2 regions of the Streptomyces sp. NBC_00122 genome follow, and region 1 is predicted to be linked to the other one. Evidence: riboswitches for the same ligand, from Rfam matches in the RefSeq annotation. Region 1 holds a riboswitch; the other holds the start of a gene.

The links. Region 1 has a riboswitch for guanidine ahead of OG737_RS32360 (Ohr family peroxiredoxin). Riboswitches for the same ligand answer to the same signal wherever they lie in the genome.
Region 2: another riboswitch for guanidine. It lies ahead of OG737_RS10330 (multidrug efflux SMR transporter); the one in region 1 lies ahead of OG737_RS32360 (Ohr family peroxiredoxin).

What each region holds. Positions count from the first base shown of each region.
Region 1 is NZ_CP108191.1:7,074,973-7,089,867, forward strand. Features, by position in the region: gene OG737_RS32315 (metalloregulator ArsR/SmtB family transcription factor) at 96-830, opposite strand; gene OG737_RS32320 (transcriptional regulator) at 1,122-1,838, shown strand; gene OG737_RS32325 (DUF3291 domain-containing protein) at 1,871-2,437, shown strand; gene OG737_RS32330 (hypothetical protein) at 2,529-2,972, opposite strand; partial or broken gene OG737_RS32335 (amidohydrolase family protein) at 3,258-3,635, shown strand; gene OG737_RS32340 (hypothetical protein) at 3,650-3,832, opposite strand; gene OG737_RS32345 (hypothetical protein) at 3,895-4,026, shown strand; gene OG737_RS32350 (VOC family protein) at 4,089-4,502, opposite strand; gene OG737_RS32355 (nucleotide disphospho-sugar-binding domain-containing protein) at 5,137-6,255, opposite strand; guanidine-III (ykkC-III) riboswitch at 6,650-6,711, shown strand; partial or broken gene OG737_RS32360 (Ohr family peroxiredoxin) at 6,785-7,186, shown strand; gene OG737_RS32365 (hypothetical protein) at 7,224-7,679, shown strand; gene lepB (signal peptidase I) at 7,802-8,467, opposite strand; gene OG737_RS32375 (glycosyl hydrolase) at 8,550-9,596, opposite strand; gene OG737_RS32380 (ABC transporter substrate-binding protein) at 10,117-11,229, shown strand; gene OG737_RS32385 (hypothetical protein) at 11,307-11,888, opposite strand; gene OG737_RS32390 (hypothetical protein) at 12,108-12,491, opposite strand; gene OG737_RS32395 (SH3 domain-containing protein) at 12,830-13,105, opposite strand; gene OG737_RS32400 (hypothetical protein) at 13,455-13,721, shown strand; gene OG737_RS32405 (hypothetical protein) at 13,936-14,208, opposite strand; gene OG737_RS32410 (DUF4436 family protein) at 14,535-14,895, shown strand, end outside.
Region 2 is NZ_CP108191.1:2,182,064-2,196,958, forward strand. Features, by position in the region: gene OG737_RS10280 (DNA (cytosine-5-)-methyltransferase) at 1-514, opposite strand, end outside; gene OG737_RS10285 (GNAT family N-acetyltransferase) at 1,114-1,650, opposite strand; gene OG737_RS10290 (hypothetical protein) at 1,827-2,006, shown strand; gene OG737_RS10295 (hypothetical protein) at 2,067-2,366, shown strand; gene OG737_RS10300 (DUF445 domain-containing protein) at 2,410-3,987, opposite strand; gene OG737_RS10305 (DUF1707 domain-containing protein) at 4,017-4,670, opposite strand; gene OG737_RS10310 (ATP-binding cassette domain-containing protein) at 4,770-5,738, opposite strand; gene OG737_RS10315 (ABC transporter permease) at 5,741-6,610, opposite strand; gene OG737_RS10320 (ABC transporter permease) at 6,603-7,406, opposite strand; gene OG737_RS10325 (transglycosylase domain-containing protein) at 7,593-10,058, shown strand; gene OG737_RS10330 (multidrug efflux SMR transporter) at 10,091-10,411, opposite strand; guanidine-III (ykkC-III) riboswitch at 10,442-10,513, opposite strand; gene OG737_RS10335 (co-chaperone GroES) at 10,584-10,925, opposite strand; gene OG737_RS10340 (DUF3618 domain-containing protein) at 10,972-11,289, opposite strand; gene bcp (thioredoxin-dependent thiol peroxidase) at 11,399-11,866, shown strand; gene OG737_RS10350 (HNH endonuclease signature motif containing protein) at 12,016-12,504, shown strand; tRNA gene OG737_RS10355 (tRNA-Leu) at 12,559-12,631, shown strand; gene rdgB (RdgB/HAM1 family non-canonical purine NTP pyrophosphatase) at 12,684-13,298, opposite strand; gene OG737_RS10365 (hypothetical protein) at 13,330-13,734, opposite strand; gene rph (ribonuclease PH) at 13,835-14,560, opposite strand; gene OG737_RS10375 (PTS glucose/sucrose transporter subunit IIB) at 14,661-14,895, opposite strand, start outside.

The DNA.
Region 1 (14,895 bases):
CGTCTACCGAAATATTAACTCCAGAACGGTGGGCGGCGGGCGGTGCGCGGCGGATGGCGGATGGCGGATCGCGGGCCGGTCCCGGAGCTCAGGGCTCAGCTCCATGCCTCCGGCGTGATGCCCAGCAGGTCGCCGAAGGCCCGCTCCCCGGCCCCGGTCACCTCCAGCGCCCGCCCGCCGCCTGCCGGGCGTACCACCCATTCCTCGTGCAACGCGTGCGCGCACAGCCGCGCCCCGGTGACGCCGCCCAGGTGGCGGCGCCGCTCGGTCCAGTCCAGGCAGGAGCTCGCCAGCGGCCTGCGCCCCTCGTGGGCGAGGCTGATGCCGGCCTCGGCGCACCAGGCCCGGCCGTCCTCCGTCAGCTCGAAGACGCCCTCCGTGCGCAGCAGCCCCCGCCGCTCCATCGCGTCGGTCACCGCCATGCCGAACCGCCCTGCGAAGTGGTCGTAACAGGTCCGGGCACGAGCCAGCGGGTCCGGTGCGGCGACCACGGGTACCGCGTGCGCCGCGTCCCGGTCCGGAATCGCGTACGAGGCGAGCTCGTCGATCAGGCGGGCGGTCGCGGCGTCGGCGATGCGCACGTAACTGTGGCGGCCCTGCCGCTCGGTCACGCAGATGCCCGCATCGAGCAGCCGGGTCAGGTGGCCGCTGACGGTGGAGGGCGCCACCGCAGTGATCCGGGCCAGCTCGCCCGCGGTCCAGGCGCGTCCCTCCAGCAGCGTCATGCAGATGGCGGCCCGCGTCTCGTCAGCCAGGGCGGCAGCGAAGGCCGCCAGGCGGGCGGCGGGGGCGGGGCCGTCCGCGGGGGGCTCGGGATACAACTCGTTCATGGCCCCAGGATGCCCCATGATTTCGGTAAACAGCGAACAATTGCCTGCCAGCCAGAGCCGCCGCCACCCGGCCCCGCGCTGGACGCCGGCACCCAGGTCTGGACGTGCGGGGCCGGCACGGTGGCCGGGATGATGAGAGGAGCGGTACACGGCTGCGAAAGGCTGCTGGGATGGCCGGCTGGCACGTCCGGGATTCCGCGCTCGACGCCGCCTTCCTGCGTCACGGCCACTTCGACGGGCAGGACAGCCCGCCAATCTATCTCCAACCTGTGTTGTTTCTAGAATGGCCAGGTGGAGGACATCGAAGCGATCGCAATGTTGCAGGATTCCGTGCGGCGCCGCCTGTACGAGTACGTGGTGGCACAGGGCCGCGAGGTCGGCCGCAACGAGGCCGCCGAGGCGGCCGGGGTGGCGCGCACGCTCGCCGCGCACCATCTGGACAGGCTGACCGAGGCCGGGCTGCTGGAGAGCGGCAGCCGCCGCCTGACGGGCCGCTCGGGGCCGGGGGCGGGCCGTCCCGCCAAGGTGTACACGCGGGCGCCGGCCGAGCGCTCGGTGTCGCTGCCCGCCCGCGACTACCGCACCGCCGCCGAGCTGCTCGCCGAGGCCGCCGAGGAGGCCGGGCTCGACGCCGGGCTCTGTGCGGCCGCGCGCCGCCGGGGTGAGGCCCTGCGTGGGTCGGCGGCGCCCTGCGGCGGCCTCGAAGAAGCCATGGAGATGCTGGCCGCCCGCGGCTACGAACCGCACCTGGAAGGCATCGAGAGCGCAGAGGGCGTCCAGGGCGCCGAAGGTGCCGAGGGGACGGCGGGGGCGGCCGCACGCGTCGTCCGTATGCGCAACTGCCCCTTCCATGCCGTCGCCGAACGCTTCCCGCCGCTCGTCTGCGGCATGAATTTCGCGCTGCTGGAGGGGCTGCTCGGCGCGGACGGTCCCGTTCGCGCCCGCATGGACGCCCGGCCGGGGGAGTGCTGCGTGGTGATCGAAGCTTCTAAAGACAATGATGATTGACATAGAAAAGCCCGCCGTGCTGGGATGAGGCCATGCCCGCATCCACGCATGCCGCCCACCTCGCCCAGCTCAACGTCGCCACGCTCCGCCACTCCCTCGACGACCCGCGCGTGGCGCCGTTCGTCGAGATGCTCGATCCGGTCAACGCCGCCGCCGACGGCGCGCCCGGCTTCGTGTGGCGGCTCGTGGAGGACGGGGAGGCGGATGCCACCGGCCTGCGCCCGGCAGGCGAGAACGTCATCGTCAACCTGTCGGTGTGGGAGACCCAGGAGGCTCTGTGGGACTTCGCCTACCGCAGCGGGCACTTGGAGGTGATGCGGCGGCGCCGCGAATGGTTCGAGCGGAACGTCGAGGCCCACCTCGTGCTCTGGTGGGTCCCGGCCGGGCACCTCCCGACCGTCGGCGAGGCCCTGGAGCGACTGGCGGATCTGCGGGCGCACGGGCCGTCCCCACGCGCGTTCACCTTCGCCTCCTCCTACACCGCGGCCGAGGCCGTAGTCGAGGCCGCCCAGCACCTTCAGGCCGGGCCGTCGGCGCAAACTGAGCTGTCCGCCCGGAGCGCGCGGCCGGCGCCGGCCGGGAACTCGGCGGCGGTCTGAAGCGCAGCGCCCGACTGCTCCGGCGGACAGGGCCGCGCCTTGGGGGCGGTGCCCGGGCCGACCGTCGGCCCGGGCACTCAGCTCCGGACTTCTACTCCATGAACTGGAAGGTCCATGCCTGGCGTTGGTCGCCGACCTCCAGCGGCCTCAGGGCGATGCGGGGAGGGAAGATCCGCAGCAGGCTGAGGTCCAGGGCCAGCTCCACGCCCTCGACGGGGCCTCCAGGGACGACGACGTGGAAGGTCTGCGGCCTAGCGCTCTGGTAGAGCGCCCACTCGCGCGGCTCGGGGAACCCGACGACCGGCTTGTTCATCTCCGGGTCGCCGTCGTAGGAGAGATAGGTCTCGCTCCGGAGATTGCGGATCGTGCAGTTGCCGTTGCTGAGTACCTCCACCTGCCATTCCTGCTCGCCCGGGTTGCCGGTGGGTGGTAGCAGGACAACGGGGGTCTTGGGTTCCGACGCCCCTCCCTCCATCGTGAGCAACTGCTCGGGAGGACGGGTGATCATGTAAGTGCCGTTCGGTACGGACGCCAAGGCCGACTCCACTTCTGACACGCGGCACCCGCGCGGGTCGCCGCTGATCTTCTGGGCCGACGGATGCCTTCCCCGCCAACGCGCGGCAAAAGGTCGGAAACGCTCTGCGTCACCCTGCAGACGCGGGATGCGTGGGCCGGACGGGTGGACCGGCTGTGGCGGCGTACGCCTGTGCTGGCGTCGGTCGGCGTCCGTGGAGTGTCATGGACGGCGGTCGGCCCGCCGCGTTCCCGTCCACCACGCACCGGCCGCCCCTGAGACCGGCGGGCGGAGACGAGGACCGGCATGAACGAACACGCACGCATCGACGTCCACCACCATGTGATCCCGCCCGACCGCCGCCGCGCGATCGCCGACCGGGCCGCTGCCCTCGGCTGGCCGGTACCGGCCTGGGACCGGCGGAGCGCGATCGCGATGATGGACCGCCGCTCGATCGCCACCGGCATCCTCTCGTACGCCGCTCCGCTCGGGGCTCCTGACGACCTGGAGGGAGCCCGCGCCACGGCCCGGAACGTGAACGAGTTCACCGCAGAGCTGGTGAAGGACCGGCCCGACTGGTTCGGCAACTTCGCCGTCCTCCCCCTGCCGGACGTGGACGGAGCGCTCGCCGAAGCCGCCCACGCCCTGGACGAGCTGGGTGCCGACGGCGTGATGGTCTTGTCCAACGCCCACGGGCGCTACCTCGGAGACGCGGAGTTCGAGCCGCTCTGGGCCGAGCTGGACGCGCGGGCGGCTTCCTGCCGTACGCCGCGCACCGCTTCGCGGCCGCCGCCCGGCTGCGTCCGGGCACCGCTCCCGAGGACCTCCTGGCCGAGCTGCGGCGCTTCTACTTCGACACCGCGTTCTGCGCGGCCCCGCATCGCTGCCCTCGCTCCTGGCCTTCGCCGCGCCCGGACACGTCCTGTACGGCAGCGACTTCCCCATGGTGCCCGAGGAGTGGTGCAGCGGCTTCGACGACGGGCTGGACCGCTACCCGCACTGGGAGGACGGGCAGCTCCAGTCGATCAACCGAGGCAACGCCGAGCTCCTCTTCCCCCGTCTCGTACGTGCCTGACCGCCACTGGTCAGGCACGTACCCGTGATCGCGTCGAGCACCGCTCGGCGCGGACGGACCGCCTACGCCGGTGCGTTGCCGGCCTGCTCGCGGAGCGTCAGCCACTCCTGCAGCTCGATCAGATTCCCCTCGGGATCCTCCAGGTAGGCGACCCGCATCCGCTCGCCCATCGGGCCCGGGTCCCTGGTGAACTCCGCCCCCCGCGAGATGAGCTCGGCGTGGGCGGTGTCCAGGTCCTCCACCCGGAGCACGACCAGCGCGCGGTACCCCCCGGGCTCCGCCCCCAACTGCCCCAGCACGCCCGCCATCTGCGCGCGGTCCTGCAGCGCGATCGAGGCGTGCCCGGTGTCGGGGCTGAGTTTGGCGTACGGGCCGCTCTCGGCCTCGAACTGCGGCTTGAGCCCGAGCACGTCCCGGTAGAAGCGGTAGACGGCGGGGAAGTCGGATACCAACAGGCGTATCTGTGCGAGTTCCATACCGACCTTTCTAGCCCAGTTCCGCCTCGGATTCCGGCTCGATCGCGATCTTCGAGAGAGTCGCGCCGGAGCTGAGCTCGGCCGCGGGCGGGCAGAGGACCGTGGACGCCGAGGGAACGCATGAAGTACGCCGTAGCCGACGAGGACGACTGAGGCGTACCTGCCTGAGCACCGTGATGTGACATGGGAGACGGGAACTGCCTCGGGACCGGCAGACAAGAACCCGACGTGGACCATTCAATGCACGCCCGGATCCGAGCCGGGGAGACGAGGGAGACAGCCCGCGCCCCTGGCTGATGGGCATCGCCGTGAACGTACTGCGCAACACCACGCGCGCCGCACCGCGGCATCAGCGCGCGCTGGGCCGGCTGCCCGTCAGGGACACGGTGCCCGACTTCGCCGACGAGCTCGTCGCCCGCCTTTCCCGCGCCCGGAACGGTGATCGAGCGGACGGCCGTCCTGGAGCGGGGTGTGGTGAACGGCCAGAAGCAGCGCCCGGCCACCCAGCACGCCGCCTGACCCGGCCCCGGAACCGCCGCTACCCCGCGGCGGCGGTTCCGGGCCATGCTCGGGATGGCGCAGAAGTGACGCTCAGGGCTGGTCGACACCCCGCCACCAGCGCCTGTGTCGAGCCCTAGGCGGCCAGGGCTTCCAGGGCGGGGACCGTTTCGGCCGGGGTCGGTAGTGCGGCGTTCTCCGCGCGGAGGCGGGTAGCTGCCTCGCGCAGGGCCGGGTCGGTGATGAGGCGGGTGAGGAGCGGGGCGTCGACGTCGTCGGAGGCGGAGCGCAGGGCGGCGCCGGTCGCGGTCAGGGCATCGGCGTTGGTGAAGTGATCGGCGCCCTGGGGGAGCAGGAGCTGGGGCAGGCCGGCCTGCAGGGCGGTGAGCAGGGTGCCGGAGCCGCCGTGGTGGATCAGCGCATCGGAGGCGGTCAGCAGCTCGGCGAGCGGGATCCAGGGCAGCGGGCGGACGTTGTCCGGGAGGGTGCCGAGCGGAGTGAGGTCGGCGTCGCCGACGGCGAGCAGGAACTCGGCGTCCACCGAGGCGGCGGCCTCGATCAGGCGGACGATGGCGCGGACGCCGTCCAGCTCGGTGAGCACGGTGCCCAGGGTGACGGCGACCCGCGGGCGGGTGCCGCGGCGCAGCAGCTCGGCGGGGACGGTGCCGCCGCCGTTGTAGGAGAGGTAGCGCATCCGCAAGCCGCCCGGGTCGCCGCCGAGCGAGGCGGGGACGATGTTCAGCGCGGTGGGCTCGGCGGGGCCGGCCACCTTGTACGTCTCGTACGCTTCGGTGAAGTTGGCGGCGAGCCGGCCGACCATGTCGAGGCCGGAGGTGACGCCGAAGTTCTGGATCACCGACGGGATCTTGAGCTTGGCCGCGACCAGCGGGGCGGAGGCCTGGAAGGAGTCGTAGACGAGCAAGTCGGCGCCCCAGTTGTCGGCGGCCTCCAGCAAGCCGTCCACGGTGGGTCGGGAGACGAGCGCGAAGGCGCGGGCCGCCATGTCGAGGATCTGGTCCTGAGTCATGTCGGGGTTGACGTAGCGCACCTCCTCGCCGGTGGACTGCTCGAACACGTCCCGGATGGTGCGGCCGTCGCCGATCTCGACTATCGGAAAACCGGCCTCGCGGAGCCGGTCCAGCGGCTGCGAGCTCGCGAACAGCACCTCGTGGCCGGCGGCGCGCAGGGCCTGCGCGGTCGGGATCATCGGGAAGAGGTGGCCGGCCGCGGCCGGTCCGGTGAAGAGTATGCGCACGGGTTCTCCTTGCCGTTGTTCTGCCGGTCGAGGCCGAGTCGTGCGGGCTCGCCCCGGTTCCCTCCTGTGAACTGACGGGAAGGCGCGCTGTGTTCCGCCCCGAGGATCGATAATCGGACGTTCTGGGACGCATCTTTCCGGGCAGGGCGCGATGTGCCCTGAGCTCCCCGGGCCCGCGCGGACGCGCGGTGCGCGAGCCGGTGACCTGCCGGTCGAGGACCGAGAGAGCGGCGAGAGCGCCCTGGTCCGTGCCGTCACCCGGTGGGAGGGCATGCGCCGGGCGTACGGCAGCCGACACCGGCCCGCGTCCCCGGATCGCGGCGGGACCGGCAGCGGGTGAGGAACTTCACCGCGGGCGGGGCCCCGGCCCGCCGCCTCCGTTGCTAGATTGTCCGGCGGCCGGATCCAAGGCCCCGGACGAGATGCGCCGTACCCGGTTACGCACGACGACGCGAGGTGCTGCACCAGCAGCGCCGTCCGCTGTCCGCACCCGGGCAGCGTCCTCGTCGAGCAAGATGGGCCGAACGCCATGACCGTGCCACTCACCCGCAGCCTGTACCGGACGACCGCGCATGCCGCCGGGGGCCGTACCGGGTCCGTCCGCACGGACGACGGGCGCCTGGACGTCCGCCTCGCCCCGCCGCGCAAGAAGGTGCCCGGCACCACCAACCCCGAGCAGCTGTTCGCGGCCGGTTTCGCCGCCTGCTTCACCTCCGCGCTCGCGGAGGTCGCCGCCGAGTTCGGAGCGGATGCCTCCGCCGCGCGCGTGGCCTGCGAAGTGCAGCTCGGCACCACGGACACGCCCGCGGGCTACGGCCTCGCGGTGGCCCTCACCGTCAGCCTGCCGGGGTGGCGGGCGGCGGACCTCCAGCCCCTGCTGCACCGGGCGGACGCGGTGTGCCCGTACTCCCAGGCGGTACGCGGCAACGTACCGCTGACGCTCCTGGCCGTGGACGAGCCCGCCACCGATGACCGGGCCGGAGCCGGAGCCGGAGCCGGCGGGCGACTTCCCGGGCGGCCCCGGCGTCCCGGTACCCGAGCACGGCGCCTGGCTGCGGCGCGGCATCAGCCGCAACGGCGGACCCCTGATCGAGGACCGCGAAGTGGTGTGGCTGCAGGCCGGCCCGTACTACGCCGACAGCCGCGGCTTCGCCGGTACGACGTCCTTCGACGGCTCCCAGGTGCGCTTCCACCACCTCACGGGCGAGCCCGGCGAAGACGCCGGCGCCTTCCGGTGGGAGGGTGCGCATCTCGTCGAGCGGGGCACCAACCCGGACGGCAGCACCTTCCTGGAGATCTGGACCCCACTGCCCGGCGCCGACGGTGCCACCGGCTCCTGGTCCGGTCCGGACCACCACGTGGTGCGCGTCGGGCGACACGTGGTGCACGTCGATTCCCGTGCGGGTACGTACTGGCGGCTGTGACCCCCCTGCGGTGGGGGACCCGGTCAGGGGAGACGGGATCCGGTCCGAGTCCGAGGGGGCGGAGCGCCGTCCTCACGGCCGTTCGCGGGCGAAGCCCCGGACGTCAGGTCCGGGGCCTGACGTCACCGGAAGACGTAGGGCGCCGCGGGCGTCGGTTCCGTCCGCGGGGCCCGTCGCATGGTCAGATGTCCGGCGAGACCGCAGCCGAACCCGATGAGCACGAGGACGAACCCGCCGATCAGGAGGCCGACCATCGTGAGGGCGACGCCCGCACCGTCGAGCGCCTGCTCGCGGACCGCGTCCGCGGGGATCGTGCCGCTCTGTCCGTCCGACAGGAAGTAGCGGGAGTCCCGGGAGTTGACCCGGTTGTCGCCCATCACGAACAGCCGGCCTTCCGGCACCTTCACGTCATAGCTCTTGCCGTCACCTACGGGGTCGCCCCCGGCGACGTACGTCTCGCGCAACGGCTCGCCGTTCACCAGCACCTGGTGCCCGTCGCAGCTCACCCGGTCGCCGCCGACCCCGATGACGCGCTGGAAGACGAGAGCGGTGTCCGTGTAGCGACCGGGCAGGTAGTAGAAGACCGCGTCGCCGCGATGGACCTCGGTGCCGCCGATCTTCTTCGTGAAGACGGTATCGCCCTGCTCGTACGTCGGCCGCATGGCATCGGAACCGACGCTGTGGCCGCCGAAGGCGGAGTCGCCGAGCCGCCACGTCCCCGTCATCAGCAGCATTCCCAGGGGCACCAGCACCAGCCCCGTGATCCACAGTCTTCGCCCTGGTCTCATCCTCAGCCCCTCCCGGCCGTCCGGCTCGCACCCTATCGGTGCAGGCCGGCGCGCCTACCGGTGGGCCGCAGCCCGGTGGGGCTCAGTCCCTCGGCCGGGACCTGCGATCCTCACGGTCGAATCCGGGAGGCCGGCCGCCGCCCTGCTCGGTGGACAGGAACTCCCGGAACACCTGTGCGGAGCGCGGGTTCTGGCTGCACTGCCACACACCGTGCGGGCAGTAGTCGGTGATGCTGTGGTAGAGCGGCTTGTGCTCGGCGATCCATGCCAGCATGCCCCGCATGTACTCGGGGTTGTCGCCGTTCCGGAACAGCCCCCATTCGGGGTACGAGATCGGCTTGCCGTGCGCCTCCGCGAAGTCGACCTGCGCCTGGAGTCCGTACGGCTGGGTGACCTGCTCGTCGAAGGTGTGGCCGGGCGGCTGGTCGTAGGTGTCCATGCCGACGATGTCGACCACGTCGTCGCCTGGGTAGCACTGGGTCCAGGCGATCGCGTCACTGCCGCGGTTGGGGGCGAAGTCGAAGAGGAACCGCTGTCCCTCCACAGAGCGCATGGCAGCCACGATGCGCCGCCAGTACCTCTTCCAGCTCTCGGGGTCGGGCCGGCATCGGTGGGTGTAGTCGAAGCCGTTCATCTCCCAGCCGAGCACGATGACCGTGTCCGGCACTCCGAGCCCGACCAGACGCTCGGCCAGGCGCTGGAAGTGGTGGTCGTACTCACCCTGCGCGCCGGAGCGGAGCAGCTCGGCGACCGGGCCGTCGGGGACGTCGGCCTCGTTGCGTGCCAGCATGGGCACGTTCAGGACGAACAGCCGATCGGCTCTCGCCTTGCGCCACCGTGCCCAGCTGGGCAGGAAATCGGGTGCCCCCTCGATGTTCGACCAGGTGTCGCCGGGGAGGTAGGTGTGCCCGGCGCGCACCTCGGTACCGCCGAGCCAGCGCGAGAGGTCCTTCATCTTCTCGACGCCGGGCGTGTCGTAGTGGAGATAGGCGCCCACTGCGACCTCGCTCTCGACCTCTCTGCCTGACCTGTCTCGTGGCGGCGTGGCGAGGGCGCCCCCGGTGACGAGCAGGCCGACAGCGACCGTACTTGTGCAGGCGCCCGCCAGCCAGCGGCGTCGATGGGACATGCTGCCTCCACAAGCCTCGTGAACCGATCTGCTGTCAGCGACGTTAGGCATCTCATCCGACTCATGGCCTGTCCGAGGTCCCGACGCTGGGCCATTCGCACCAGCCGACCGCCTTCGCTTGGCCCGGCCGGGTGAAAGCCCCGCCCCCATCGGCATGTCGGCGGCCGACCGACCGAAGAAGGGGTCCTCGGTGCCCGCCGGGCACCCCACCGACCAGACCGGCGCCGGGCGGGCTCCGGCGTAGCCGCGAGATCATCGACGAGGAGCTGCCGGGTCCACAGCCACGTGATCATCCGCGTGTGGTGCGTTGATCCCTTGAGCCCGCCAAGGTTCTTGAAGCCCGGCAGCCCGGCGAACAAATAATCGGTTGCCTGTCGGCGATGGCGGTGGATGCAATGTCCGGCACGGTCACCGAGGTACGCCCGCCACGGCGAGATGGGATGAACGCCTACCGCCGGGCCTTGCCACTCTGCGATCCGGGCGAACTGCAAGCGAATCGTCACACGGGAGACGCCGACGGATGAATACGCCACCATCGCCACCTGGAGCGAAGCGGACTGACGGACCGTCCGTCCAGATCGGCGCCCTTGTTCCGCTGACTCGGCCTGGCTGGGTGGAGGCAGGCCGACACCTGCTCGCCGGACTCGAGCTGGCCGTTCGCGAAATCAATGACGCCGGCGGGATCGCGGGAAGACCACTCGAGCTGGTGGTCCGAGACACCGCGGCTGATCCCGAGAGGGCCGCGGCGGCCGTAGACGAACTGGCTCGTCTGGGCGTGGCCGCCTTGGCGGGGGAGTACCACAGCGTCGTCGCCCGCGCCGCTGCCGCCAGGGCCGATGCCCTCGGCCTGCCGTTCCTCTGCTCGTCAGCCGTTCTCGACGCGCTCACCGAACTGCCGACGCAATGGGTCGCACGCCTCTCCCCGCCGCAGTCCCGCGGCTGGCAGACGTACGCGGACTTCCTCCTCGGCGCGGGCCACAGCCGCATCGCCGTAGCGACCCAGCCGAGCGTCTACTGGGCATCCGGTGCCCGCATTCTGCGGGACCACCTCGCTCCACGCGGCGGCAGCGTCATCGAACTCGACATGCGCGCGCTCACGCCCGACGCCGTGTGCGACGAACTCGTCGACCATCGCGCGACAGCCCTCCTCCTTCTGGTCGGCCACCCGGAGCCGGCAGTGCCGATCGTCAAGTCTGTCCGCCGCGACCAACGCCTCGCCGAGATCACGATCGGTGCTCCGGCCGGGCAACCGGAGTTCGCCGAATGGGCGACGTTGCTGGGCGACGACAGCGCCGCGATCCCGTTCCTGCGCTACCTGCCCGAGCACCTCACCCCACTCGGTGCACGAGTCGAGACGGCCCTGCGCGAGCGGCTGGCGGAAGCTCCCTCCTTCGTCGCCTTCGAGGGCTACGACACGGTCGCCGTCCTCGCCGATGTGCTGCGTTCTCACGGGGCGGACCGGGCGGGCATTGCCGCATCCTGGCCGCGCGTTGCCGTCGAAGGCACCCGCGGGCAGATCCAGTTCTCCCGCACGCCAGGCATCAGCGTGTGGCAATGGGCTCGGACGCCGATCCAAGTCGTTGATCGAGATCCGGCGGAACCCGATCGCTTTCGGATCCTTCACTCCAGCTGAGAGAGGACGCGTTCCGGCCTTCCGCGTCTGGATCAGCACGCGAACAGTCGAGCCTCGTGGGCCGAACGGTAGTGCCGTCACAGCGATTCGTCGGCGGCTCGGTCCATGAACGTCTGGAGCGCAGCCTGCTGGCGCCGTACCGTCTCGTCGAATTCGGCTCCGGTCTTCTTCAGGTCGGCGCCTTCCGGGCCCCGCACGTACCTGGCAGTCGCCAGCTCCCCCAGGCGAGCGGAGAGGACGCCGATCTTCTCCAGGTCGCGCCTGCGTTCCGGTGTCGTAACGAGCCGCGCGGTCGTGACGGCTCGCGCGAGGTCCGTGTTGGCCGGGGCGTATCTGTCGTCGAACTGACGCTGCCTCTGCTCGGCGCTCTTCGCGGGGTCGAGGCTCACCGCCAGTAGTTGGGTGGCCTGCTGCACGTACTTGTTCGTACTCGCCGCGAGCTCGACATAGGCGGCACGCCGGATGTCCGCCCGTCGGGCGTCGGCTTCCTGGCTGTGCGTGTCCTTCGCCTCGAAGTAGGCGAGCGTGCTCCCCGTCAGCCCGGCCAGGGCACCGATCAGCGCTCCCGCGAGCACGGCGACGGTGGTACCCCGCTGCCCGCGCTGCCCCCGCCGCTCGTTGCCCGCCCCGTCGCCCGTCGTGTCCTTGTCCTTCGTCATGAAGTACTCGTACCGCGACCGGGAGGCCCCGGCACCTGCAACCACCTGGAGGCACGAACGGGGAGGCCGCTCTGACGTCCCGGCGCCTACTCGCGCGCGAGCATGGCCTCGGCTTCGCGTTCGAGGTCCACGTAGGGATCCCCGCTCACGTCGACGGCGACCCGGTGGAGGGTGCAGCCGCCGAAAGCGAAGACGGCTGCCGGGAGATCGCGGTCGGCGTCAGCGGGTGAAGCCGGCGACGGCGGTGTGGACCGTGACGTTGCCGCCGCCGAGGAGGACGGCTTTGGCGCGGAGGCGGTCCATGACCGCGGGTCCCGGGTCGCCGTACACGTCGATGGAGCGCATGCGGATCAGGGGGACGAAGGCGCGGAACTTGGGCCCGCCGAGTTCGAGGTGGAGCTCCAGCGAGGCCGTGTCGGGGTGGACCGCCACCAGCGTCATGGTGGATCCGGCGTCGTCGACGCAGAAGTGGTAGGCGAGCAGCTGCGGTTCCATCATCTCGACGAAGGCCACCCGCTCGCGCATGGCGGCCTTCGCCTCGTCGAGCCGGCCCGGCAGGATGTCCGAGCGGTCGACGTAGTAGATCTTGTCGAGCAGCGCCATGCCCCGACGCTAGCGGGGGAGGCGGGTGCGGCCCCGCGCGACGCGCCCCGGGTTTCGGCTCCGCGTGAAGCGGCCGCTCGCCTCGCCCCGGAGCCGGCCGGGCGGAGCCTGCGGCCGAAGGCCACCAGACGGACAGCGAACAGGGATTCGCCTTCGATACCCACGACCACAAGTGGCACGAAACGCTCCTGGGCGCGGGACAGGGCTGGACGTACCCATCCGGCCTGAAGACGCCCGTCCGACCGGCCCGCCGGTCACCGCCGCGCACCGGGCCCGGGGACAGCCACGGGGCTGCCCCCGGGACGGCTCTGGACGGCCCTGAAGGGGCGGTTCCGCCGTTAGCCCTGCGGAGATGCCGGTTCGACGTCCTTGGACAGCGGTACATCTCCGGTGTTGTCGACGTGCCGGGCGGCGACCCACGCGGCCTCGTCGCGCAGCAGGTACCACATGCTGTTGCCGTCGATGGTCTGGGCGTGCACCTTGCTGCCCAGACCGACCTCGGCGCCGTGGCTCAGGTTGCCGATGATGGAGGAGTCAGTACTCGGATACTTCCGCAGGTTGACGCCGATGGTGCTGACAACGGTGCCGAACGGCCGGGGTGGACTGGGCATCATGCCTCCAAGGGAACGCCGGAGTGGCGGGACGTCGTCCGGTAATCCGGACGGGTTGCTCGCACGGTAAGGCCGATTCCCGCCAGGGAGCCGAAGGCGTGCGGGGCCCGCCACGACCGGCGCCCGGGCGTCATTCCGATGGGTTCCGTCCCTTGGCCCGGCCCATTCCCCAGGGCCTCCACCAGCACGGCGGACGGCTCCCTGGCGGCCGCCCCGCGCCAAGGCCTCCTCGTACGCGGCGCCCCCGATAGCCCTCGGGCGGCGCGCAACCTCGGCGTGCCGTGCCGCAGCTTCTCAGCGGCCCTGTCTGATGGGGACCGTCGTTCCGGCCGTCCAAGGAGAGAGCACCATCATGACCACCACAGAGCAGATTGCCCGTGACGCCGTACGCCGCGTCCTGGGGGACACCGCCCATGCCGACGTGACCACCCTCCCCGGCGGAAACCTGTCCATCAGCGTGCACAGCGGTGACCACACGGCCACCATCGACGGCGACGACAGCAGCGGATGGGGTTGGACCGTCGACCCCGGAACCGACGACGGATTCACCGGGCACGAGGACATCGCGGAAACCCTCGACGACGCCCTGATCGGTGTACGCCGAGGAATCGGCGCCTGAAACCACGCCCAACCTGACGCGGGCCTGTAGGCCCGGGAAGATGCTGCGGACCTCGCCCGTCGCCCGCCCCGCGCCCCTACAACGGCGGCGCCCGCCTCGAAGATCAGGGGCGGGCGCCGATTGCGGTGCCGCACAGAACCCGGCGACAGTCGCTGTGCTTGCGCGGGCACCAGAGGACGTGGAGCAGGATCTCGCCGGCCGGCGCCCGGAGCTGTCAGGAGCTGCTGGAACCGATCTTCCCGCGTACGCCCCGGAGGGCTTCCTCGATTCCTTCCGCGGTGTGGTCGTGCCCGGTGAACCCCTCGGCGGGGCCTGGGTCCAGGCTCCAGCCCCAACCCGTCGCGTCCTCTCCGTCGATCATCGCGGCGCGTCTTCCGACAGTGATGGTGATCGACATGTTGCCGCCGGGGTGGACCCGTACGTCGGTCTGCGCGGCGTCCCCGAGGATGCGGCGCACGGCTTCGCGCGCGGTCAGTTCGTCGGTCATGCTGCTTCGCTCCGGGATCGTCAGGACGACGGTCCGGCCGTCCGGGTCGGTCAGACTCCGATGCCCGAACCGTCGGTCCCTGAGGAAGGGCGAGCGGCTTGAGCCGGAGCAGCGGTGGCTCACGCCGACACGCCTGCCCGGATGCGGTGGATCACCGGCCCGGTGGACGAGGATCGCACCGCGGCCACCGCCCCGCGCCTCGGAGAAGACGGCCGCCCGCGACGATCGCGCCCGGCTTCGGCAGACCGCGCCGCGTGGGCGGCGAGGTCTGCTCCCGGTGTCGGGCCGGACGGGCCCGTGGCCCTTCCCACCCCGTCGGAGTCCCCATGGCCCCACCCTCGGAATCACCTCGCCCACGCCGCTTCGGGGCGTCGATGCTGCCCGTCCTGCTCCTCGTCGCGGTCCTGATCGTGGTGGCGGTGTCCGTGGGGTCGTGGCTGCAGTTCACCGAGCAGCAGGCGATCGACACGGTCCACCCGGTCGGATCCGCAGCCCCCGACCGGGTGGACGTGGAGGCCACCGTCCAACGCGTCGCCCCCGCGGCCAGAGAGCTCGTACTGAGGGTCCGGGTCACCCCGCGAGGGGCCCTCGGCGAACAGGAGGGAATCGCCTCGGTGGCCGATCTCAGCCTCCAGACCTCCACGGCGACACTCGGCGACCTGGAATTCACGGCGCACGAGCGGATCA
Region 2 (14,895 bases), 4.9 Mb from region 1:
CGACGAGCAGGCTGCGGGGACGGAGCTGCGACACTCCGAAGTGACTGGCCTGGAGCTCCTGCCAGTCACACTTGTAGCCGAGCAGTTCAAGCTCGGCGACGATCTCCGCACGGTAGTCGTCGAACTTGGACTGCATGAGCCCGCGAACGTTCTCGATCATCACCGCGGAAGGGTCCAACTGCCGCGCCAGTTTGATCATCGTCGGGAACAGGTCACGTTCGTCGTCACGGCCGAGCTGCTTGCCCGCCAGCGAGAAAGGGGGGCAGGGCACGCCTCCGGCGAGGAGATCAATCTGGCCCTTCATCTGAAGGGCCTCTTCACTCTCCACGTAGACGCGGAGGTCCTGCTCCAGCACCTGCCATTCCGGTCTGTTGGCCCGGAGGGTCTCGCACGCGCTGGCGTCCATCTCGATGAGAAGCCGGTGCCCGAAGCCCGCCCGCTCAAGCCCGAGCGCCTGACCGCCCGCACCGGCGCAGATCTCGACCGAGGTGAACTCGTACTCAGTGCTGGTCATGCACCCTCCTCCAGAACTCTCGCGGCGGAAACGCTTTGTACTCCGCCCTCACAGAGGGTGACAGAAGGCACTGACAACACCCTTTCCCACGATCTGACCGCCTGCCAGGAAGGCACCACTGGCCACAGCGAACCAACCTACGATATCCGGCCGGCGGGGCAGCGGTGGAACAAGACGTACCCCTTGCCTCTGTGACCGCGCTCTCCCCGTTCCGTCCGGCCGCATCAGAACGGCAGTGGGAGCTGTTGGCGTCCGCAGGCCAGGGCTGTGGGTGGGGTGGGGCGGGGGGGTGGTGAGGGTCAGGAGGGTGCGGAGGGCCGCTACGACCTCCGTGGGGGTGTCGCGGATCATCGACGGGGTGGCGCTGACCACCAGGACGCCGTGGGACTCCAGGCGGAGGCGGCGGCGGAGGGTGGCGTGCCTGGGGGTACCTCCCAGCGGTAGCTGGGGGAGCGTCGCGGGTGCAGTGGTACTCCGCCGAGTCGATCTCCAGGGCGACGCCCTCGTCGGGCCAGTAGGCGTCCGGGCTGGCCAGGAAGGCGCCCCCGAACCGGCCGGACCGGCCCTCGCAGGCCTGGCGGCTGGCGGTCGTGGCCGTCCTAGCGGCTCGGGTGGTCCGGGGACAGGAAGACGATCACCCCCGTCTGCGTGCCCGGCCGGGCCTCGACCTCGTGCCAGCCGAGGCGGCGGTAGGTGGCCACGGTGTCGGTGGCCAGGCGGGAGGTCAGCAGCCACGCGCGCCGGTCCGGGGCGTCGGCGGTGATCTCCGTGAGCAGGGCCCGGCCGGTGCCGTGGCCGCGCGCGTACGGGCGTACGGCGAGTTCGTCTATCTCCAGGGCCCCGGTCAGGAGCTCCTTCACACGGCCCGCGCCGAGCTGCGCGGCGACCTGGGCGTACGCGCGGTTCCTGGGGAAGGCGGCCGGCGTGATCCAGCCCGTGGCGAAGCCGTCGATGCCGGTCGCGGACTGGGCGATGGCCGTACGGAATCCACGGCGCCTCGCGTCGACCGGGAGGCGGGTGGCGAACTGGCGAATGGTTTCTTCGCCCTCGTTCCAGGGTGGGCCGGAGAAGACGTCGGCGTAGGCGTCGACCAGTTCGTCCGCGAGGTCGAGGACGGCCTGTCCGTAGCAGATCACGATGTCCTGGCTCCTGAAGTCGAGTGGGGAGGCGGGATTTCCCCCTTTGGGTGGGGAGAGTCAATTTATGCGCTTCGGGTTCCTGCGGGCGGACATCGCACGGATCCGGCGAGTGTGCGACAAATCCCCTCCCCACCGTCCGTGTCGGGAAACCCGGCACCCGCGTTGAGCAGCTCGTGGACAGACTGCTTCGGGCGGCCGGCCGGTGCGCGCTCGCCTTCCTTCTCGTCCTGGGCGTCGTGGCGTTGCTGCCGCGCGCGCTGCGGGACGCGGTGCCGGACGCCGTGATCGGCGGAGCCGTGCTGGTGCTGGGGTGGGTGCTGGGCGCCCATCGGATGGCCGGACGGCCGCGTTAGCCTCGTATCCGAACGACGATCGACGAACGACGAACGACAAGAAGAGCGAAGGAGTTCGACATGGCGCGCGTACCGAGTTCCGTGGTGGCCGCCGCCGGGCTGGTCGGCGGATACGCCGTCGCCCGGTGGACCAAGAAGCGGCCCCTGGGCGGTGTCGTCCTCGGCGCCGCCGGGATCACGGCCGGACGGGAGTGGCACCGCCGGGGCGGTGCGCCCGCGGCGGCCGGGCTCGGGGCGCTGTACCTGGCCGGCTTCGCGGGCGCGCACCCGCTGGCCAAGAAGGTCGGCGCATGGCCGGCCGTCCTCGGGGCCGCGGGCGTCGTGGCCGCCGCGTCCTGGGCCGTCGCCGACCGCGGCTGACGGCCCCGCCCCAAGGACCCGGGCCCTACTCCCTACGGGAGCCCTACGCCCCGAAGGCCCGGGACACCGTGTAGATCAGCAGGCCCGCCAGGGCGCCGACCACCGTTCCGTTGATGCGGATGAACTGCAGGTCCCGGCCGATGTGGGCCTCGATCTTGCGGGACGTGTGCTCGGCGTCCCAGCCCGCCACCGTGTCCGTGATCAGCGAGGTGATCTCGGTCCGGTAGTTGGTGACGACGTACACCACCGCGCCCTCGATCCAGCCCTCCACCTTGCCCTGGAGACGGCCGTCCGTGGCCAGCCGCGCCCCCAGGGACATCAGCGAGGACCGGACGCGCAGGCGCAGTTCGCTCTGCTCGTCCTCCGCCGCCGAGATGATCAGCGAGCGGATCGCGGTCCAGGCGGAGGCGATCACGTCCTGGATCTCGCCGCGCGCCAGCAGCTCGGACTTGAGCCGTTCGACCCGGGCCCGGGTGTCCGTGTCCGTTTGGAGATCGGCCGCGAAGTCCGTCAGGAAGCGGTCCACGGCGCCGCGCGCCGGGTGCTGGGGCATGTCCCGCATCTCCGTGACGAACCGCAGCAGCTCCTTGTAGACGCGGTCGCCGATCTTGCGGTCCACGAACCGGGGGGTCCAGCCGGGCGCCCCGCCCTGGACCGCGTCCATCACCGACTCCCCGTGCGTGACGAGCCAATCGTGGGCCTTGGCGCACACCAGGTCGACGGCACGGTGGTGGCCGCCGTCCGCGACGACCCGCTCCAGGGTCTTGCCGATGCCGGGCGCGATCTCGGCCGTCTCGGCACGCCGGGTGATGGCCTCGCCCACGACGGCCTGCACATCGGAGTCGCGCAGTACGGTCAGGGCTCCGCGCAGGGCGGTGGCCAGTTCCGCGGTGACCCGGTCGGCGTGCGCCGGCTCGGCCAGCCAGGTGCCGAGGCGGCCGCCGATGCCGAGGGAGTGGAGGCGGGCCCTGACCACGTCGGAGGAGAGGAAGTTCTCGCCGACGAACTCGCCGAGGGAGACGCCGAGCTGGTCCTTCTTGGTCGGGATGATCGCGGTGTGCGGGATGGGCAGGCCGAGGGGCCGCCGGAAGAGGGCGGTGACGGCGAACCAGTCCGCGAGCGCGCCGACCATGCCGGCTTCGGCGGCCGCCGCGACGTATCCGGCCCAGGCGCCCGCGTCGGCGTCCCGCGCCCACGTGGCCAGTACGTAGACCAGCGAGACCAGGATCAGCAGGCCGGTCGCGGTGGCCTTCATCCGGCGGACACCGCGGCGGCGCTCCTCGTCGGCGGCGCTGAACACGAACGCGCCGCGGGCGGGCGGGGCAGGGGTCGGTGCCGTCGCCGCTCCCCCGCGTGGTGGCGGTGGGGCGGCACCTCCGACTGTGGTGCGGTCGTCCACGTGCTCCTGCCTTCCCCCGGGGGCGCCGGTTTTGTCTGCATAGCATCCGACTACTGGGAGGCGCGAGGAGTTCCCGGCACGCCGTTTCGCTCCCGCGAGGGGGGTAGTGGTCCCGCGGTCGCGGCCACGCCGGGACCGGTACGGCCGCAGGCCGCAGCCGCGGCCCGGGCCGTCGGAGCCAGGCCCCGCCCCGCTCGACCCAGGCCCCGCCCACCCCCCCATGGGACGGACGGGACGGACGGGACGGAGCGCTACAGCTCCTTGCTCAGCTTCGGCCGCTTCGGCGTCTTAGGCGGCTTGACCTTGATCTCCACCCCGCCCCAGAAGGCGAAACCCGTCACGATCACCCGCGGCGCCCCCGGCTGCGCCGGGCCGCTGCCCACGCGCTGGTCGAAGGCGCCCATGACGCCGATGCCCCGTACGTCGACCTCCACGCCCGGCGGCACGGTGATCTGGATGCCGCCCATGACCGCGACGCAGTTGATCACCACCTCGCGCTGCGCGAAGTTCGCCTCGCGCAGGTCCAGCTCACCGCCGCCCCAGAACGCCACCGCGTCGAAGCGGGCGGGCACCGTCCACGGACCCTTGCGCTGGAACCCCGACATGACCGCGACCGCGTTCGTCGACGTCCCCGACCCGCCGATCCGGGCCGGCCAGGACGAACCCGAGGCCGCCACGGGCGTCGGCAGCGGCGCCGCGGCGCCCTCCGTCGGCAGGTCCCGCGTCAGCGGCTCCAGTTCCGCGTACGTACGGGACTTGTACGCCGCCTCCAGCCGCTCCTCGAATTCCTCCATGTCGAGCCGACCCTCGGCGACGGCGTCCCGCAGACGCTCCACCACCCGGTCCCGGTCGGCATCCGACGCCCTCAGCTCCGGCAACGGCTTCTCCGGCCGCTCGTCACTCATGCCGCCCAGACTATGCAGGGATTCCCGGGAGTTGTACGGCTTGACCCCCTGTCCTACCCCCGGGATGACCCTGATTTCCCCCCGCCGCCACGTCCCCCCTCACCCCCGCCCCGCGTACATCCGCGCGATCACGTCCTCGATGTCCGGTTCCCGCACCGACAGGTCCACCAGCGGATACCGCGCCGCCACCTCCGCCACCAGCGGCGCCGCCGAAGCCCCCGCCGGGAACGCCAGCCACTGCCGCGGCCCCTCCACCCTCACCACCCGCGCGCCCGCCAGCTCGATCGGCGCGAGCTCCCGCTCCAGGTCCACCACCAGCGTCCGCTCGCTCTCCCCGGCCGAACCCGCCGCATGCAGCCCGGCCAGCGGCCCGTCGTACATCAGCCGCCCGTGGTCGATCACCATCACCCGCTCGCACAGCTGCTCGATGTCCTGGAGGTCGTGCGTGGTCAGCAGCACCGTCGTGCCGAGCTCCGCGTTCAGCTGCCGCAGGAAGCCCCGTACCTTCGCCTTGCTCACCACGTCCAGGCCGATCGTCGGCTCGTCCAGGTACAGCACGTCCGGATCGTGCAGCAGCGCCGCCGCGATGTCCCCGCGCATCCGCTGCCCCAGCGACAGCTGCCGCACCGGCACGTCGAGCAGCTCGGCCAGGTCCAGCCGGTCCACGCAGCGCTCCATGTTCTCCTCGAACCGCGCCCGCGGGATCCGGTACATCCGCCGCATCAGCCCGTACGAGTCCTTCAGCGGCAGGTCCCACCACAGCGTGGTCCGCTGCCCGAACACCACCCCGATCCGGTGCGCGAGCCGCATCCGCTCCCGCGCCGGGTCGATGCCCGCCACCCGCAGCCGGCCGCCGCTCGGCGTCAGGATCCCGGTCAGCATCTTGATCGTGGTCGACTTCCCGGCACCGTTGGGCCCGATGTAGCCGACCATCTCGCCCCGCGCCACCTCGAAGCTGATCCCGTCCACCGCCCTGACCTGGCGTTTCTCCCGGCGCATCAGCCCCACCCGGCGCCGTACGTCGAAGACCTTCTCGACCCCGTCCAGCGAGATCAGCGCATCCACCACCACTAGCTCCCCGTGCTTCGGTACGAACGGACACCCGCGCGCCACGCCAGCGACGCGGGCAGGAACACGGCGAAGGCCACCAGCGGGCTCAGGTACGCGGCCCACCCCGGCAGCCCCAGCGGATCGGGCCGCCCGAGCACGTACAGCGCGGGCAGCCAGTTGACGAAGGCCAGCGGCACGATGAAGGTCACCCCGCGCAGCAGGTCCTTCGCGAAGACGGTCGGCGGGTACTGCAACATCGCGCAGCCGCCGTAGGTGAACGAGTTCTGCACCTCCGCCGCGTCCCCCGCCAGGAACTGGAACGCCGCCCCGGCCACCATCACCGCACCGAAGATGCCCGCCCCGGCCAGCACCATCACAGGCACCAGCAGCACCTTGCCGGCCGTCCACTCCACTTGCGGACCCAGCGCCCAGACCGCCCAGGCCAGCACCCCCACCCCCTGCCCGACGCGCCCCAGCCGGCGCAGCGCGAACCGGTCCGCCGCGACCTGCGCCAGCACCGGCACGGGGCGCACCAGCATGGTGTCGAGCGAGCCGTCACGGATCCGGACACCGATCCGGTCCGTGTTGCCCAGCAGCAGGTCCGCCAGGCCCAGGGAGGCCGAGCAGGATCCGTAGAGCAGGGCGATCTCGGGGAGGGTGAAACCGCCGAGCTCGTCGACGTGGGAGAACATGATGCAGACCGCGACGAAGTCGAGGAGGGTGATCGCCGCGTTGCCGACGACCGACAGGGCGAAGGACGTCCGGTACGTCATCGTCGACCGGATCCACATCGCCACGATCAGCCCGTAGCCGCGCAGCCCCTCCCGCGCCCGACCGCGCCGGGGCACCTCGACGGCCGCGAACTCCCGCTCCAGTACCGCCTCAGCCACCCTGGACCACCACCTTCCGCGTCGCGGCCGACTGCAACAGCCGCCCCGCGCCCAGCAGCACGAACGCCCACACCGCCTGAAACCCCAGCGCACCCGCCGCGCTCCCGGCCCCCGCGTGCCTGCCCAGCAGCACGTCCATCGGGACCTGGAGCATCGCCGCCCACGGCAGCGCCTGCACGAACTCGCCGAAACCGCCCGGGAATACGGTCAGCGGCAACAGCATCCCGGAGAAGAAGATCGTGACGACGGTCGCCATCATGTTGATCCCCGACCCGTCCATCAGCCAGAACGCCGCCAGCCCCAACAGGTAGCGCACCGCGAAGCTCACCGTCAGCGCGAGCAGGACGGAGACCAGGAACAGCAGCCAGCGCAGCGGATCGGCGGGCAGCGCCAGCCGGAACGCCAGCGCCCCGACCACCAGCGGAACCACCCCGCGCCCCGCCAACTGGAAGGCCGCCCGCCCCAAGTCGGCCGCGAGCCACCACATCTGCAGGTCCGCCGGCCGGTACAGGTCGACGGCGATGTCGCCCGTACGGACACGCTCCTGGAGCTCCTCCTGGAAGCCGCCCCCGATCAGCGCCCCTGCGGCGAGCAGTGACTGACTCACCCATACGAAGGTCAGGGCCTGTGCCTGGTCGTAGCCGCCGAGTCCGGGCCGCTCGTCCCACAGCGCGATGTACGTGTACGCGACGATGAACCCGAACACGGTGTTGGTGAACACACCGGCCGCCGTCGCCGTCCCGTAGGTGGCGTACCGGCGGAATCCGCCTGCGGCGACGGCCAAGTAGAGCCGCACTCTCCGACGCACCGTATCCCTCCGTTTCCCACGTCGTTCCTACGTCGGCCAAAGCGCGCGAGCTTAGTGCGGAGGGGCGAGCCACGCGACCGATTTACCCCCGTCCGGCGCGTAATCACCGGCCATCGGGTAGACACCATGAGGTACAGAAGTGGATATTTCGCACAGCGTCGAGGAGTTCTGGAGATGAGCGACCAGTCACCGCCCCCGGGCTGGACCCCTCGCGATCCGGACACTCCGCCGGAGGGACCCCCGACGCAGCCGCAGACACCCGGCACAGGGCAGAGGCCCGGCACGGCACGGGAGCCCGGAAAGCAGGCCCGCAGCAAGCGGACCGGCTGGCGACGCGCCCTCCCCACCTGGCGCATGCTGCTGGGCGGCTTCCTGCTCCTCGCCCTGCTGCTCATCGGCGCCCTCGTCGCCGGCTACCTGCTCGTGGACATCCCGCCCGCCAACTCCGCCGCCACCGCGCAGTCCAACGTCTACCTCTACTCCGACGGTTCGCAGCTCGCCAGCGACGGCGAGGTCAACCGCGTCAACGTCCCGCTCTCACAGATCCCCCGGACCGTGCAGGAGGCCGTACTGGCTGCCGAGGACCGGGACTTCTACTCCGAACGGGCCGTGGATCCCAAGGCGATGGTCCGCGCCGCCTGGAACACCGCGACCGGCAAGGGCACCCAGTCCGGTTCGACCATCACCCAGCAGTACGTCAAGAACTACTACCTGGGCCAGGAACAGACGATCAAACGGAAGGTCAAGGAGTTCTTCATCGCGATCAAACTCGGTCGCGAGAAGTCGAAGGACTACATCCTGGAGGGGTATCTGAACACCAGTTACTTCGGCCGCAACGCCTACGGCATCCAGGCCGCCGCCCAGGCCTACTACGGCAAGGACGCCGCCAACCTCACCACCGCCGAGGGCGCCTACCTCGCCACCCTCCTCAACTCCCCCAGCGCCTTCGACGTCGTCTCCCACCCCCAGAGCCGCCCCCGCGCCCTCGCCCGCTGGAACTACGTACTCGACGGCATGGTCAAGAAGAACTGGCTGCCCGCCGCCGATCGCGCGACGACACGGTTCCCCGAGCCGGGCAAGGTCCGCGCCGCCGCCGGACTGTCCGGGCAGCGCGGATACCTGGTGGAAGCCATCAAGGACTACATCGTCGATCACAAGATCCTCGACGACAAAACCCTCGCCGAGGGCGGCTACCGCATCACCACCACCATCGACAGACGCCGCCAGAACGCCTTCACCGAAGCCGTCGACGCCCAGATGGTCCGCGAACTCGACCCGGAGAAGCGCAAGGCGGACCGGGTGGTGCGGGCCGGCGGAGTGTCCATCGACCCGGCCACCGGCAAGGTCGTCGCCATGTACGGCGGCATCGACTACACCAAGCAGTTCGTCAACAACGCGACCCGGCACGACTACCAGGTCGCCTCCACCTTCAAGCCGTTCGTCTTCGCGGCCGCCGTCGAGAACGACTCCCGCACCCAGGACGGCCGCCGGATCACCCCGAACACGATCTACAACGGCGACAACAAACACCCGGTCGTCGGCGGCCGCATCCGCTTCGCCCCCGAGAACGAGGGCCAGGTGTCGTACGGGAACATCACCGTCAACACCGCGACCGACCTCTCCGTCAACGCCGTCTACGCGCAGATGGCGGTCGACGTCGGCACCGCGAAGGTCAAGGACACGGCCATCGCCCTCGGCATCCCCGCGGACACCCCGAACTTCCCGCCCGTCCCCGCCATGGCCCTCGGCACCCTGCAGGCCAGCGTCCTGGACATGACCCAGGCGTACGCGACCCTCGCGGACCACGGCCGCCGCACCCCGTACACCTTCCTGGAGAAGATCACCAAGGGCGGCGACACGATCGGCCTGCCCGAGCGCACGCCCACCCAGGCCGTCAGCCGCGAGACCGCCGACACCACCACGTCCATGCTCGTCAGCGTCGTCGACAACGGCACCGGTACGGCCGCGCTCGCCGCCGGCCGCCCGGCCGCGGGCAAGACCGGGACCGGCGAACTGGACCGCTCGGCCTGGTTCGCCGCGTACACCCCGGACCTGGTCACGGTGGTCTCGATGATGGGCCAGGACCCGGACACCGGCGCCTTGGAGTCCCTGTACAACGCCCTCGGGGAGCCCCGTATCGGCGGTGGCGGCTACCCGGCCCGGATCTGGGCCGCGTACACCAAGACCGCCCTGGAGGGCAGCGACCCCGCCGACTTCGACCTGGAACTCCAGCCGGGCGCGGCCCAGCCGCCGCCCTCGCCGCCGGCCCAGACGGGCCGGCCCGAGGAGACCCCGGACGAGGACACGCCGCCCCCTCCCGAACGGCCGACCCGGCCGGGCCGGCCCACCGAGCCGAACGGCGGGCGGGACAACGGGGGCCGGGACAACGGCGGTCAGAACCAAGGCGGTCAGAACCAGGGGGGCCAGGACAACGGCGGCCAGGACAACGGCGGCCGGACACAGGGCGGGCAGACGCAGGGCGGGCAGACACAGGGCGGGCAGACCAACGGCGGCGCCACCCAGGGCGACCAGGGCGGCACCACCGCGGGCACGATGGGCACCACGGGCAGGACGGGCGGGCAGGGCGCCGACCGCGGCGCGGGCGATGGCACGCGCCCGCCCTCAGCATTCCTCGAATGATCCGAGGGGGCGGCGGGTGGTCTCCGGTCCGGTCAGTGACCGGAGGTCACCTTCAGCCCCACCACGGCCACCAGCAGCAGGCAGATGAAGAAGATCCGGGCCGCGGTGACGGGCTCACCCAGCACCGCCATACCGAGCACGGCCGCACCGGCGGCGCCGATGCCCACCCACACCCCGTACGCCGTACCGATGGGCAGGGACTTCGCGGCGATCGAGAGCAGCACCATGCTGGCGACGATCCCGGCACCCGTGAACACACTGGGCCACAGCCGGGTGAAACCTTCGGTGAACTTCATTCCGATCGACCAGCCGACTTCGATCAGACCGGCGACGATCAGCAGGACCCAGGCCATGACGGCACCTCCGAGACATCGGGCGATACGGGTGCGTCGTCTTGTCGTACCCGGTACGGCGCGTCTCGTCGGGGTCCCTCAACCGTAGCAAAGAGAGGCGAAAAGGGCTGGCGACCTAGGCCACCAGCCCTTTTCACGGCAGTTCTCAGAAGAATCAGAGGCGTCAGAGGCGTCAGAGGTAGAGACCCGTGGAGTCCTTCGACCCCTCCAGCCGCTCGGCGGCCACGGCGTGCAGATCCCGCTCGCGCATCAGCACGTACGTCGCACCCCGCACCTCGACCTCGGCACGGTCCTCGGGGTCGTACAGCACCCGGTCGCCGGGCTCGACGCTCCGTACGTTCTGCCCGACCGCGACCACCTCGGCCCAGGCCAGCCGCTTGCCGACCGCGGCCGTCGCCGGGATGAGGATGCCGCCGCCGGAGCGCCGCTCGCCCTCGGGCAGGTCGGACTTCACGAGCACGCGGTCGTGGAGCATACGGATGGGCAGTTTGTCGTGGGTGGTGTTCTCGCTCACGCCCCGAACCTACCCGCCCGCGTCGAGGCCGCGCTCCGCAGGGTCATCAGCGCTTGCGCCGCACCGAGAGCACCACTACCCCCACCACACCCGCCGCGAGCAGCGCGACGGGCACGATCCGCTCCATGCGCGGAGCCCCGTCCTCGTGGCGCAGCGCGCCATTCACGTCCGTCACGAGGCGGTTCACCGCGACGTACGCCCGCCCGACGGTGTGGTCGACCGTCGAGGCGGCCCTGGCCTTCGCGTCCCCGATGATCGTCTTCGGGTGCATGCGCACACCGATCTCGTCGAGCGTCTCGGCGAGCTGCTCGCGGCGGCGGACGATGTCCGCCTCGATCTGTGCGGGGGTCCTGGCTTCCGGCACCGCGCTGCCTCCGTCGTCGTGTCGTCTGTGGGGGCGTAGTCCGCCATGAACAGTCTGTCAGCAGCTTAGTCTCGTGCCATACCGATCCCCTCTTGAGGAGACTGCCGACATGAGCGAGCGACTTCAGCCGGGCGATACCGCCCCCGCCTTCACCCTGCCCGACGCGGACGGCAACGAGGTCTCGCTGGCCGGCCACAAGGGCCGCAAGGTGATCGTCTACTTCTACCCGGCCGCCCTGACGCCGGGCTGCACCAAGCAGGCCTGCGACTTCACGGACAACCTCGACGTCCTGGCGACGGCCGGCTACGACGTCATCGGCGTCTCCCCCGACAAGCCGGAGAAGCTCGCGAAGTTCCGCGAGAAGGAGCACCTGAAGGTCACCCTGGTCGGCGACCCGGAGAAGGAGACCCTGACGGCGTACGGCGCGTACGGCGAGAAGAAGCTGTACGGCAAGACGGTGACGGGGGTCATCCGCTCGACGGTGGTCGTGGACGAGGAGGGCAAGGTCGAGCACGCCTTCTACAACGTCAAGGCGACCGGCCACGTGGCCAAGATCATCAAGGACCTGGGCATCTGACCCAGCCCCCTGCCCCGCAGGAAGCGGCCCGCACCCAACCGGTGCGGGCCGCTCCGTTTATCGGACGAAATCGGCCGCAACTCTCCGACTATCGACCCGTTACTCCGTACGAGAGCCGCACGGGCGGCCGGGATGCGGAGGGGGCGAGGATGCCGACTTCGAGCCGGATGGGGATGAAGTGGACGAGGGAGATCCTGGCCGAGGCCGTGGCCGCGTCGACCACCATGTGCGAGGTCCTCGGGCGCCTCGGCCGTGACGTCATGGGCGGCCACCACACGCACATCAGTCGCAAGGTGAAGGCGTTCGGCACCGACACTTCGCACTTCAAACTGCCCTCACGTGCGGGACGCCCCAACACGCGGCGCACTCCGGAATCGATCCTGGTCAGGCAAGACGACACCCGTGCCCGCCGGGCCCAGAGCGAGCACCTCAAGGGTGCACTCGCCGCACTCGGCATCCCCGAGCGGTGCGCGATGTGCGGTATCGAGCCGACCTGGCAGGGCTATCCGCTACCGCTGGAGGTCGACCACATCGACGGCGACTGGCGCAACAACCAGCGGGAAAACTTGCGGCTGCTCTGCCCCAACTGCCACGCGGTAACGGACACCTGGTGTCGAGCAGGGCGGCACAGTCGTTAGACCACGGGTACATCGACCACGGCTGCGGCGCGCGCAGTAGAGTGTTCCTCGCTTGCGTCCGTACGCCACCTGGTGAGCGGCGGTCTTTAGGTGGCCGCGTATGTCGGTTCGAATCCGACCGGGCGCACTCGATGAACAGGGCCTGTTCTCCCGGACTCGGGAGAACAGGCCCTGTCTCGTCAGCCCAGGAGTTCGCGGACCACCGGGACCAGGGCGCGGAAGGCCTGGCCGCGGTGGGAGATGGCGTTCTTCTCCGCCGGGGTGAGCTCCGCGCAGGTGCGGGACTCGCCCAGCGGCTGGAGGATCGGGTCGTAGCCGAAGCCGCCCGTGCCCGACGGGGCGTGGCGCAGGGTGCCCAGGAGGCGGCCCTCGACGACGCGTTCGGTGCCGTCCGGGAGGGCCAGGGCCGCCGCGCAGAAGAAGTGGGCGCCGCGGTGCTCCTCGTCGATGTCGCCGAGCTGCGCCAGCAGGAGGCGGAGGTTGGCCTCGTCGTCGCCGTGGGCGCCGGCCCAGCGCGCCGAGAAGATGCCGGGGGCGCCGTTCAGGACGTCCACGCACAGGCCGGAGTCGTCGGCGACCGCCGGGAGGCCGGTGGCGCGGGCCAGGGCGTGGGCCTTGAGGAGGGCGTTCTCGGCGAAGGTGACGCCGGTTTCCTTGACGTCCGGGATCTCGGGGTACGCGTCCGCGCCGACCAGCTCGTGCGGCAGGCCGGCGTCGGACAGGATGGCGTGGAGTTCGGCGATCTTGCCCGCGTTGCGGGTCGCGAGGATGAGGCGGCTGGGCGTGGAGGTCATGGCCCCCATTATTTCGCGGTCGCCGGCCGGGTCAGCCCGGGGTGCAGACCTTGGAGATCTCGCTCGCCGCGTCCGCGACCGGCTGGATGTCCGGGGTGGCGTCGCCGTTCTGGATGGCGGTGCGGACGTTCTTCACCGCCGTGCTCATCGAGTCGATGGCCTTGCCCAGGTCGGCGTTGTCCGTCTGGTCGCCGATCTTCTTGAGGTTCGTCTCGATCTGGTTGAGCGCGTTCTGGGCGTCCTGCGGGCTGTTGCCGGCCTGGGAGACCGCCTGCTGGAGGTCGTTCGCGCCGTCGGTGATGGCCACCGCGGTGTTCGCGCAGTCCATCGCGGTGGAGATCGCGTCGCAGGAGGTGAGGGCGGGTATCGCCAGGGCGGCCGCGACGGCCACGGCGGCGATGCGGTGCTTCGGCTTGACGGACTTCAGCGTCTTCATCTTCTGGTCCCCGGGGAGTCGGATGCGTGGACGGGCGCACGGCTTTGACACCGTGCGCCCGTACCAGGACGGACGCGAATCCGCGCGCCGCGGTTGCCGCTTACAGTTCCAGCGCGCCCAGCTGGATGGCTTCCAGGTCCGCGCAGCCGCCGGCGGCGAGGTCGAGGAGGGCGTTCAGTTCCTTGCGGTCGAAGGGCTCGCCCTCGGCGGTGCCCTGGACCTCGACGAAGCGGCCGTCGCCGGTGCAGACCACGTTCATGTCGGTCTCGGCGCGCACGTCTTCCTCGTAGCAGAGGTCGAGGAGCGGGACGCCGTCGACGATGCCGACGCTGACGGCGGCGACGGTGCCGGTGAGCGGCTTGCGGCCGGCCTTGATGAGCTTCTTCTGCTGGCCCCAGGCGACGGCGTCGGCGAGGGCGACGTAGGCGCCGGTGATGGCGGCGGTGCGGGTGCCGCCGTCGGCCTGGAGGACGTCGCAGTCCAGGACGATGGTGTTCTCGCCGAGGGCCTTGTAGTCGATGACGGCGCGCAGGGAGCGGCCGATGAGGCGGGAGATCTCGTGGGTGCGGCCGCCGATCTTGCCGCGGACGGATTCGCGGTCGCCGCGGGTGTTGGTGGAGCGGGGCAGCATCGAGTACTCGGAGGTGACCCAGCCTTCGCCGCTGCCCTTGCGCCAGCGCGGGACGCCTTCGGTGAAGGAGGCGGTGCAGAAGACCTTGGTGTCTCCGAAGGAGATGAGGACGGAGCCCTCGGCGTGCTTGCTCCATCCGCGTTCGATGGTGACCGGGCGGAGCTGTTCGGGCGTACGGCCGTCGATGCGAGACATGGCTCCGAGCCTAGTCCCTGCGGCAGAACGCGAAGACCCCGTCCGGGTGTATCCGGAACGGGGTCTTGTCGTTCGGCGGGCGAGCCTTGTGGGGCTCAGCTCACATCATGTCTTCGATCTCGCCGGCGATCGGGTCGGCGTCGGTGCCGATGACGACCTGGATCGCGGTGCCCATCTTGACGACGCCGTGGGCGCCGGCGGCCTTCAGGGCGGCTTCGTCGACGAGGGCGGGGTCGTGGACCTCGGTGCGCAGGCGGGTGATGCAGCCCTCGATCTCGTCGATGTTGTCGATGCCGCCGAGCCCGGCGACGATCTTCTCAGCCTTGGTGGCCATG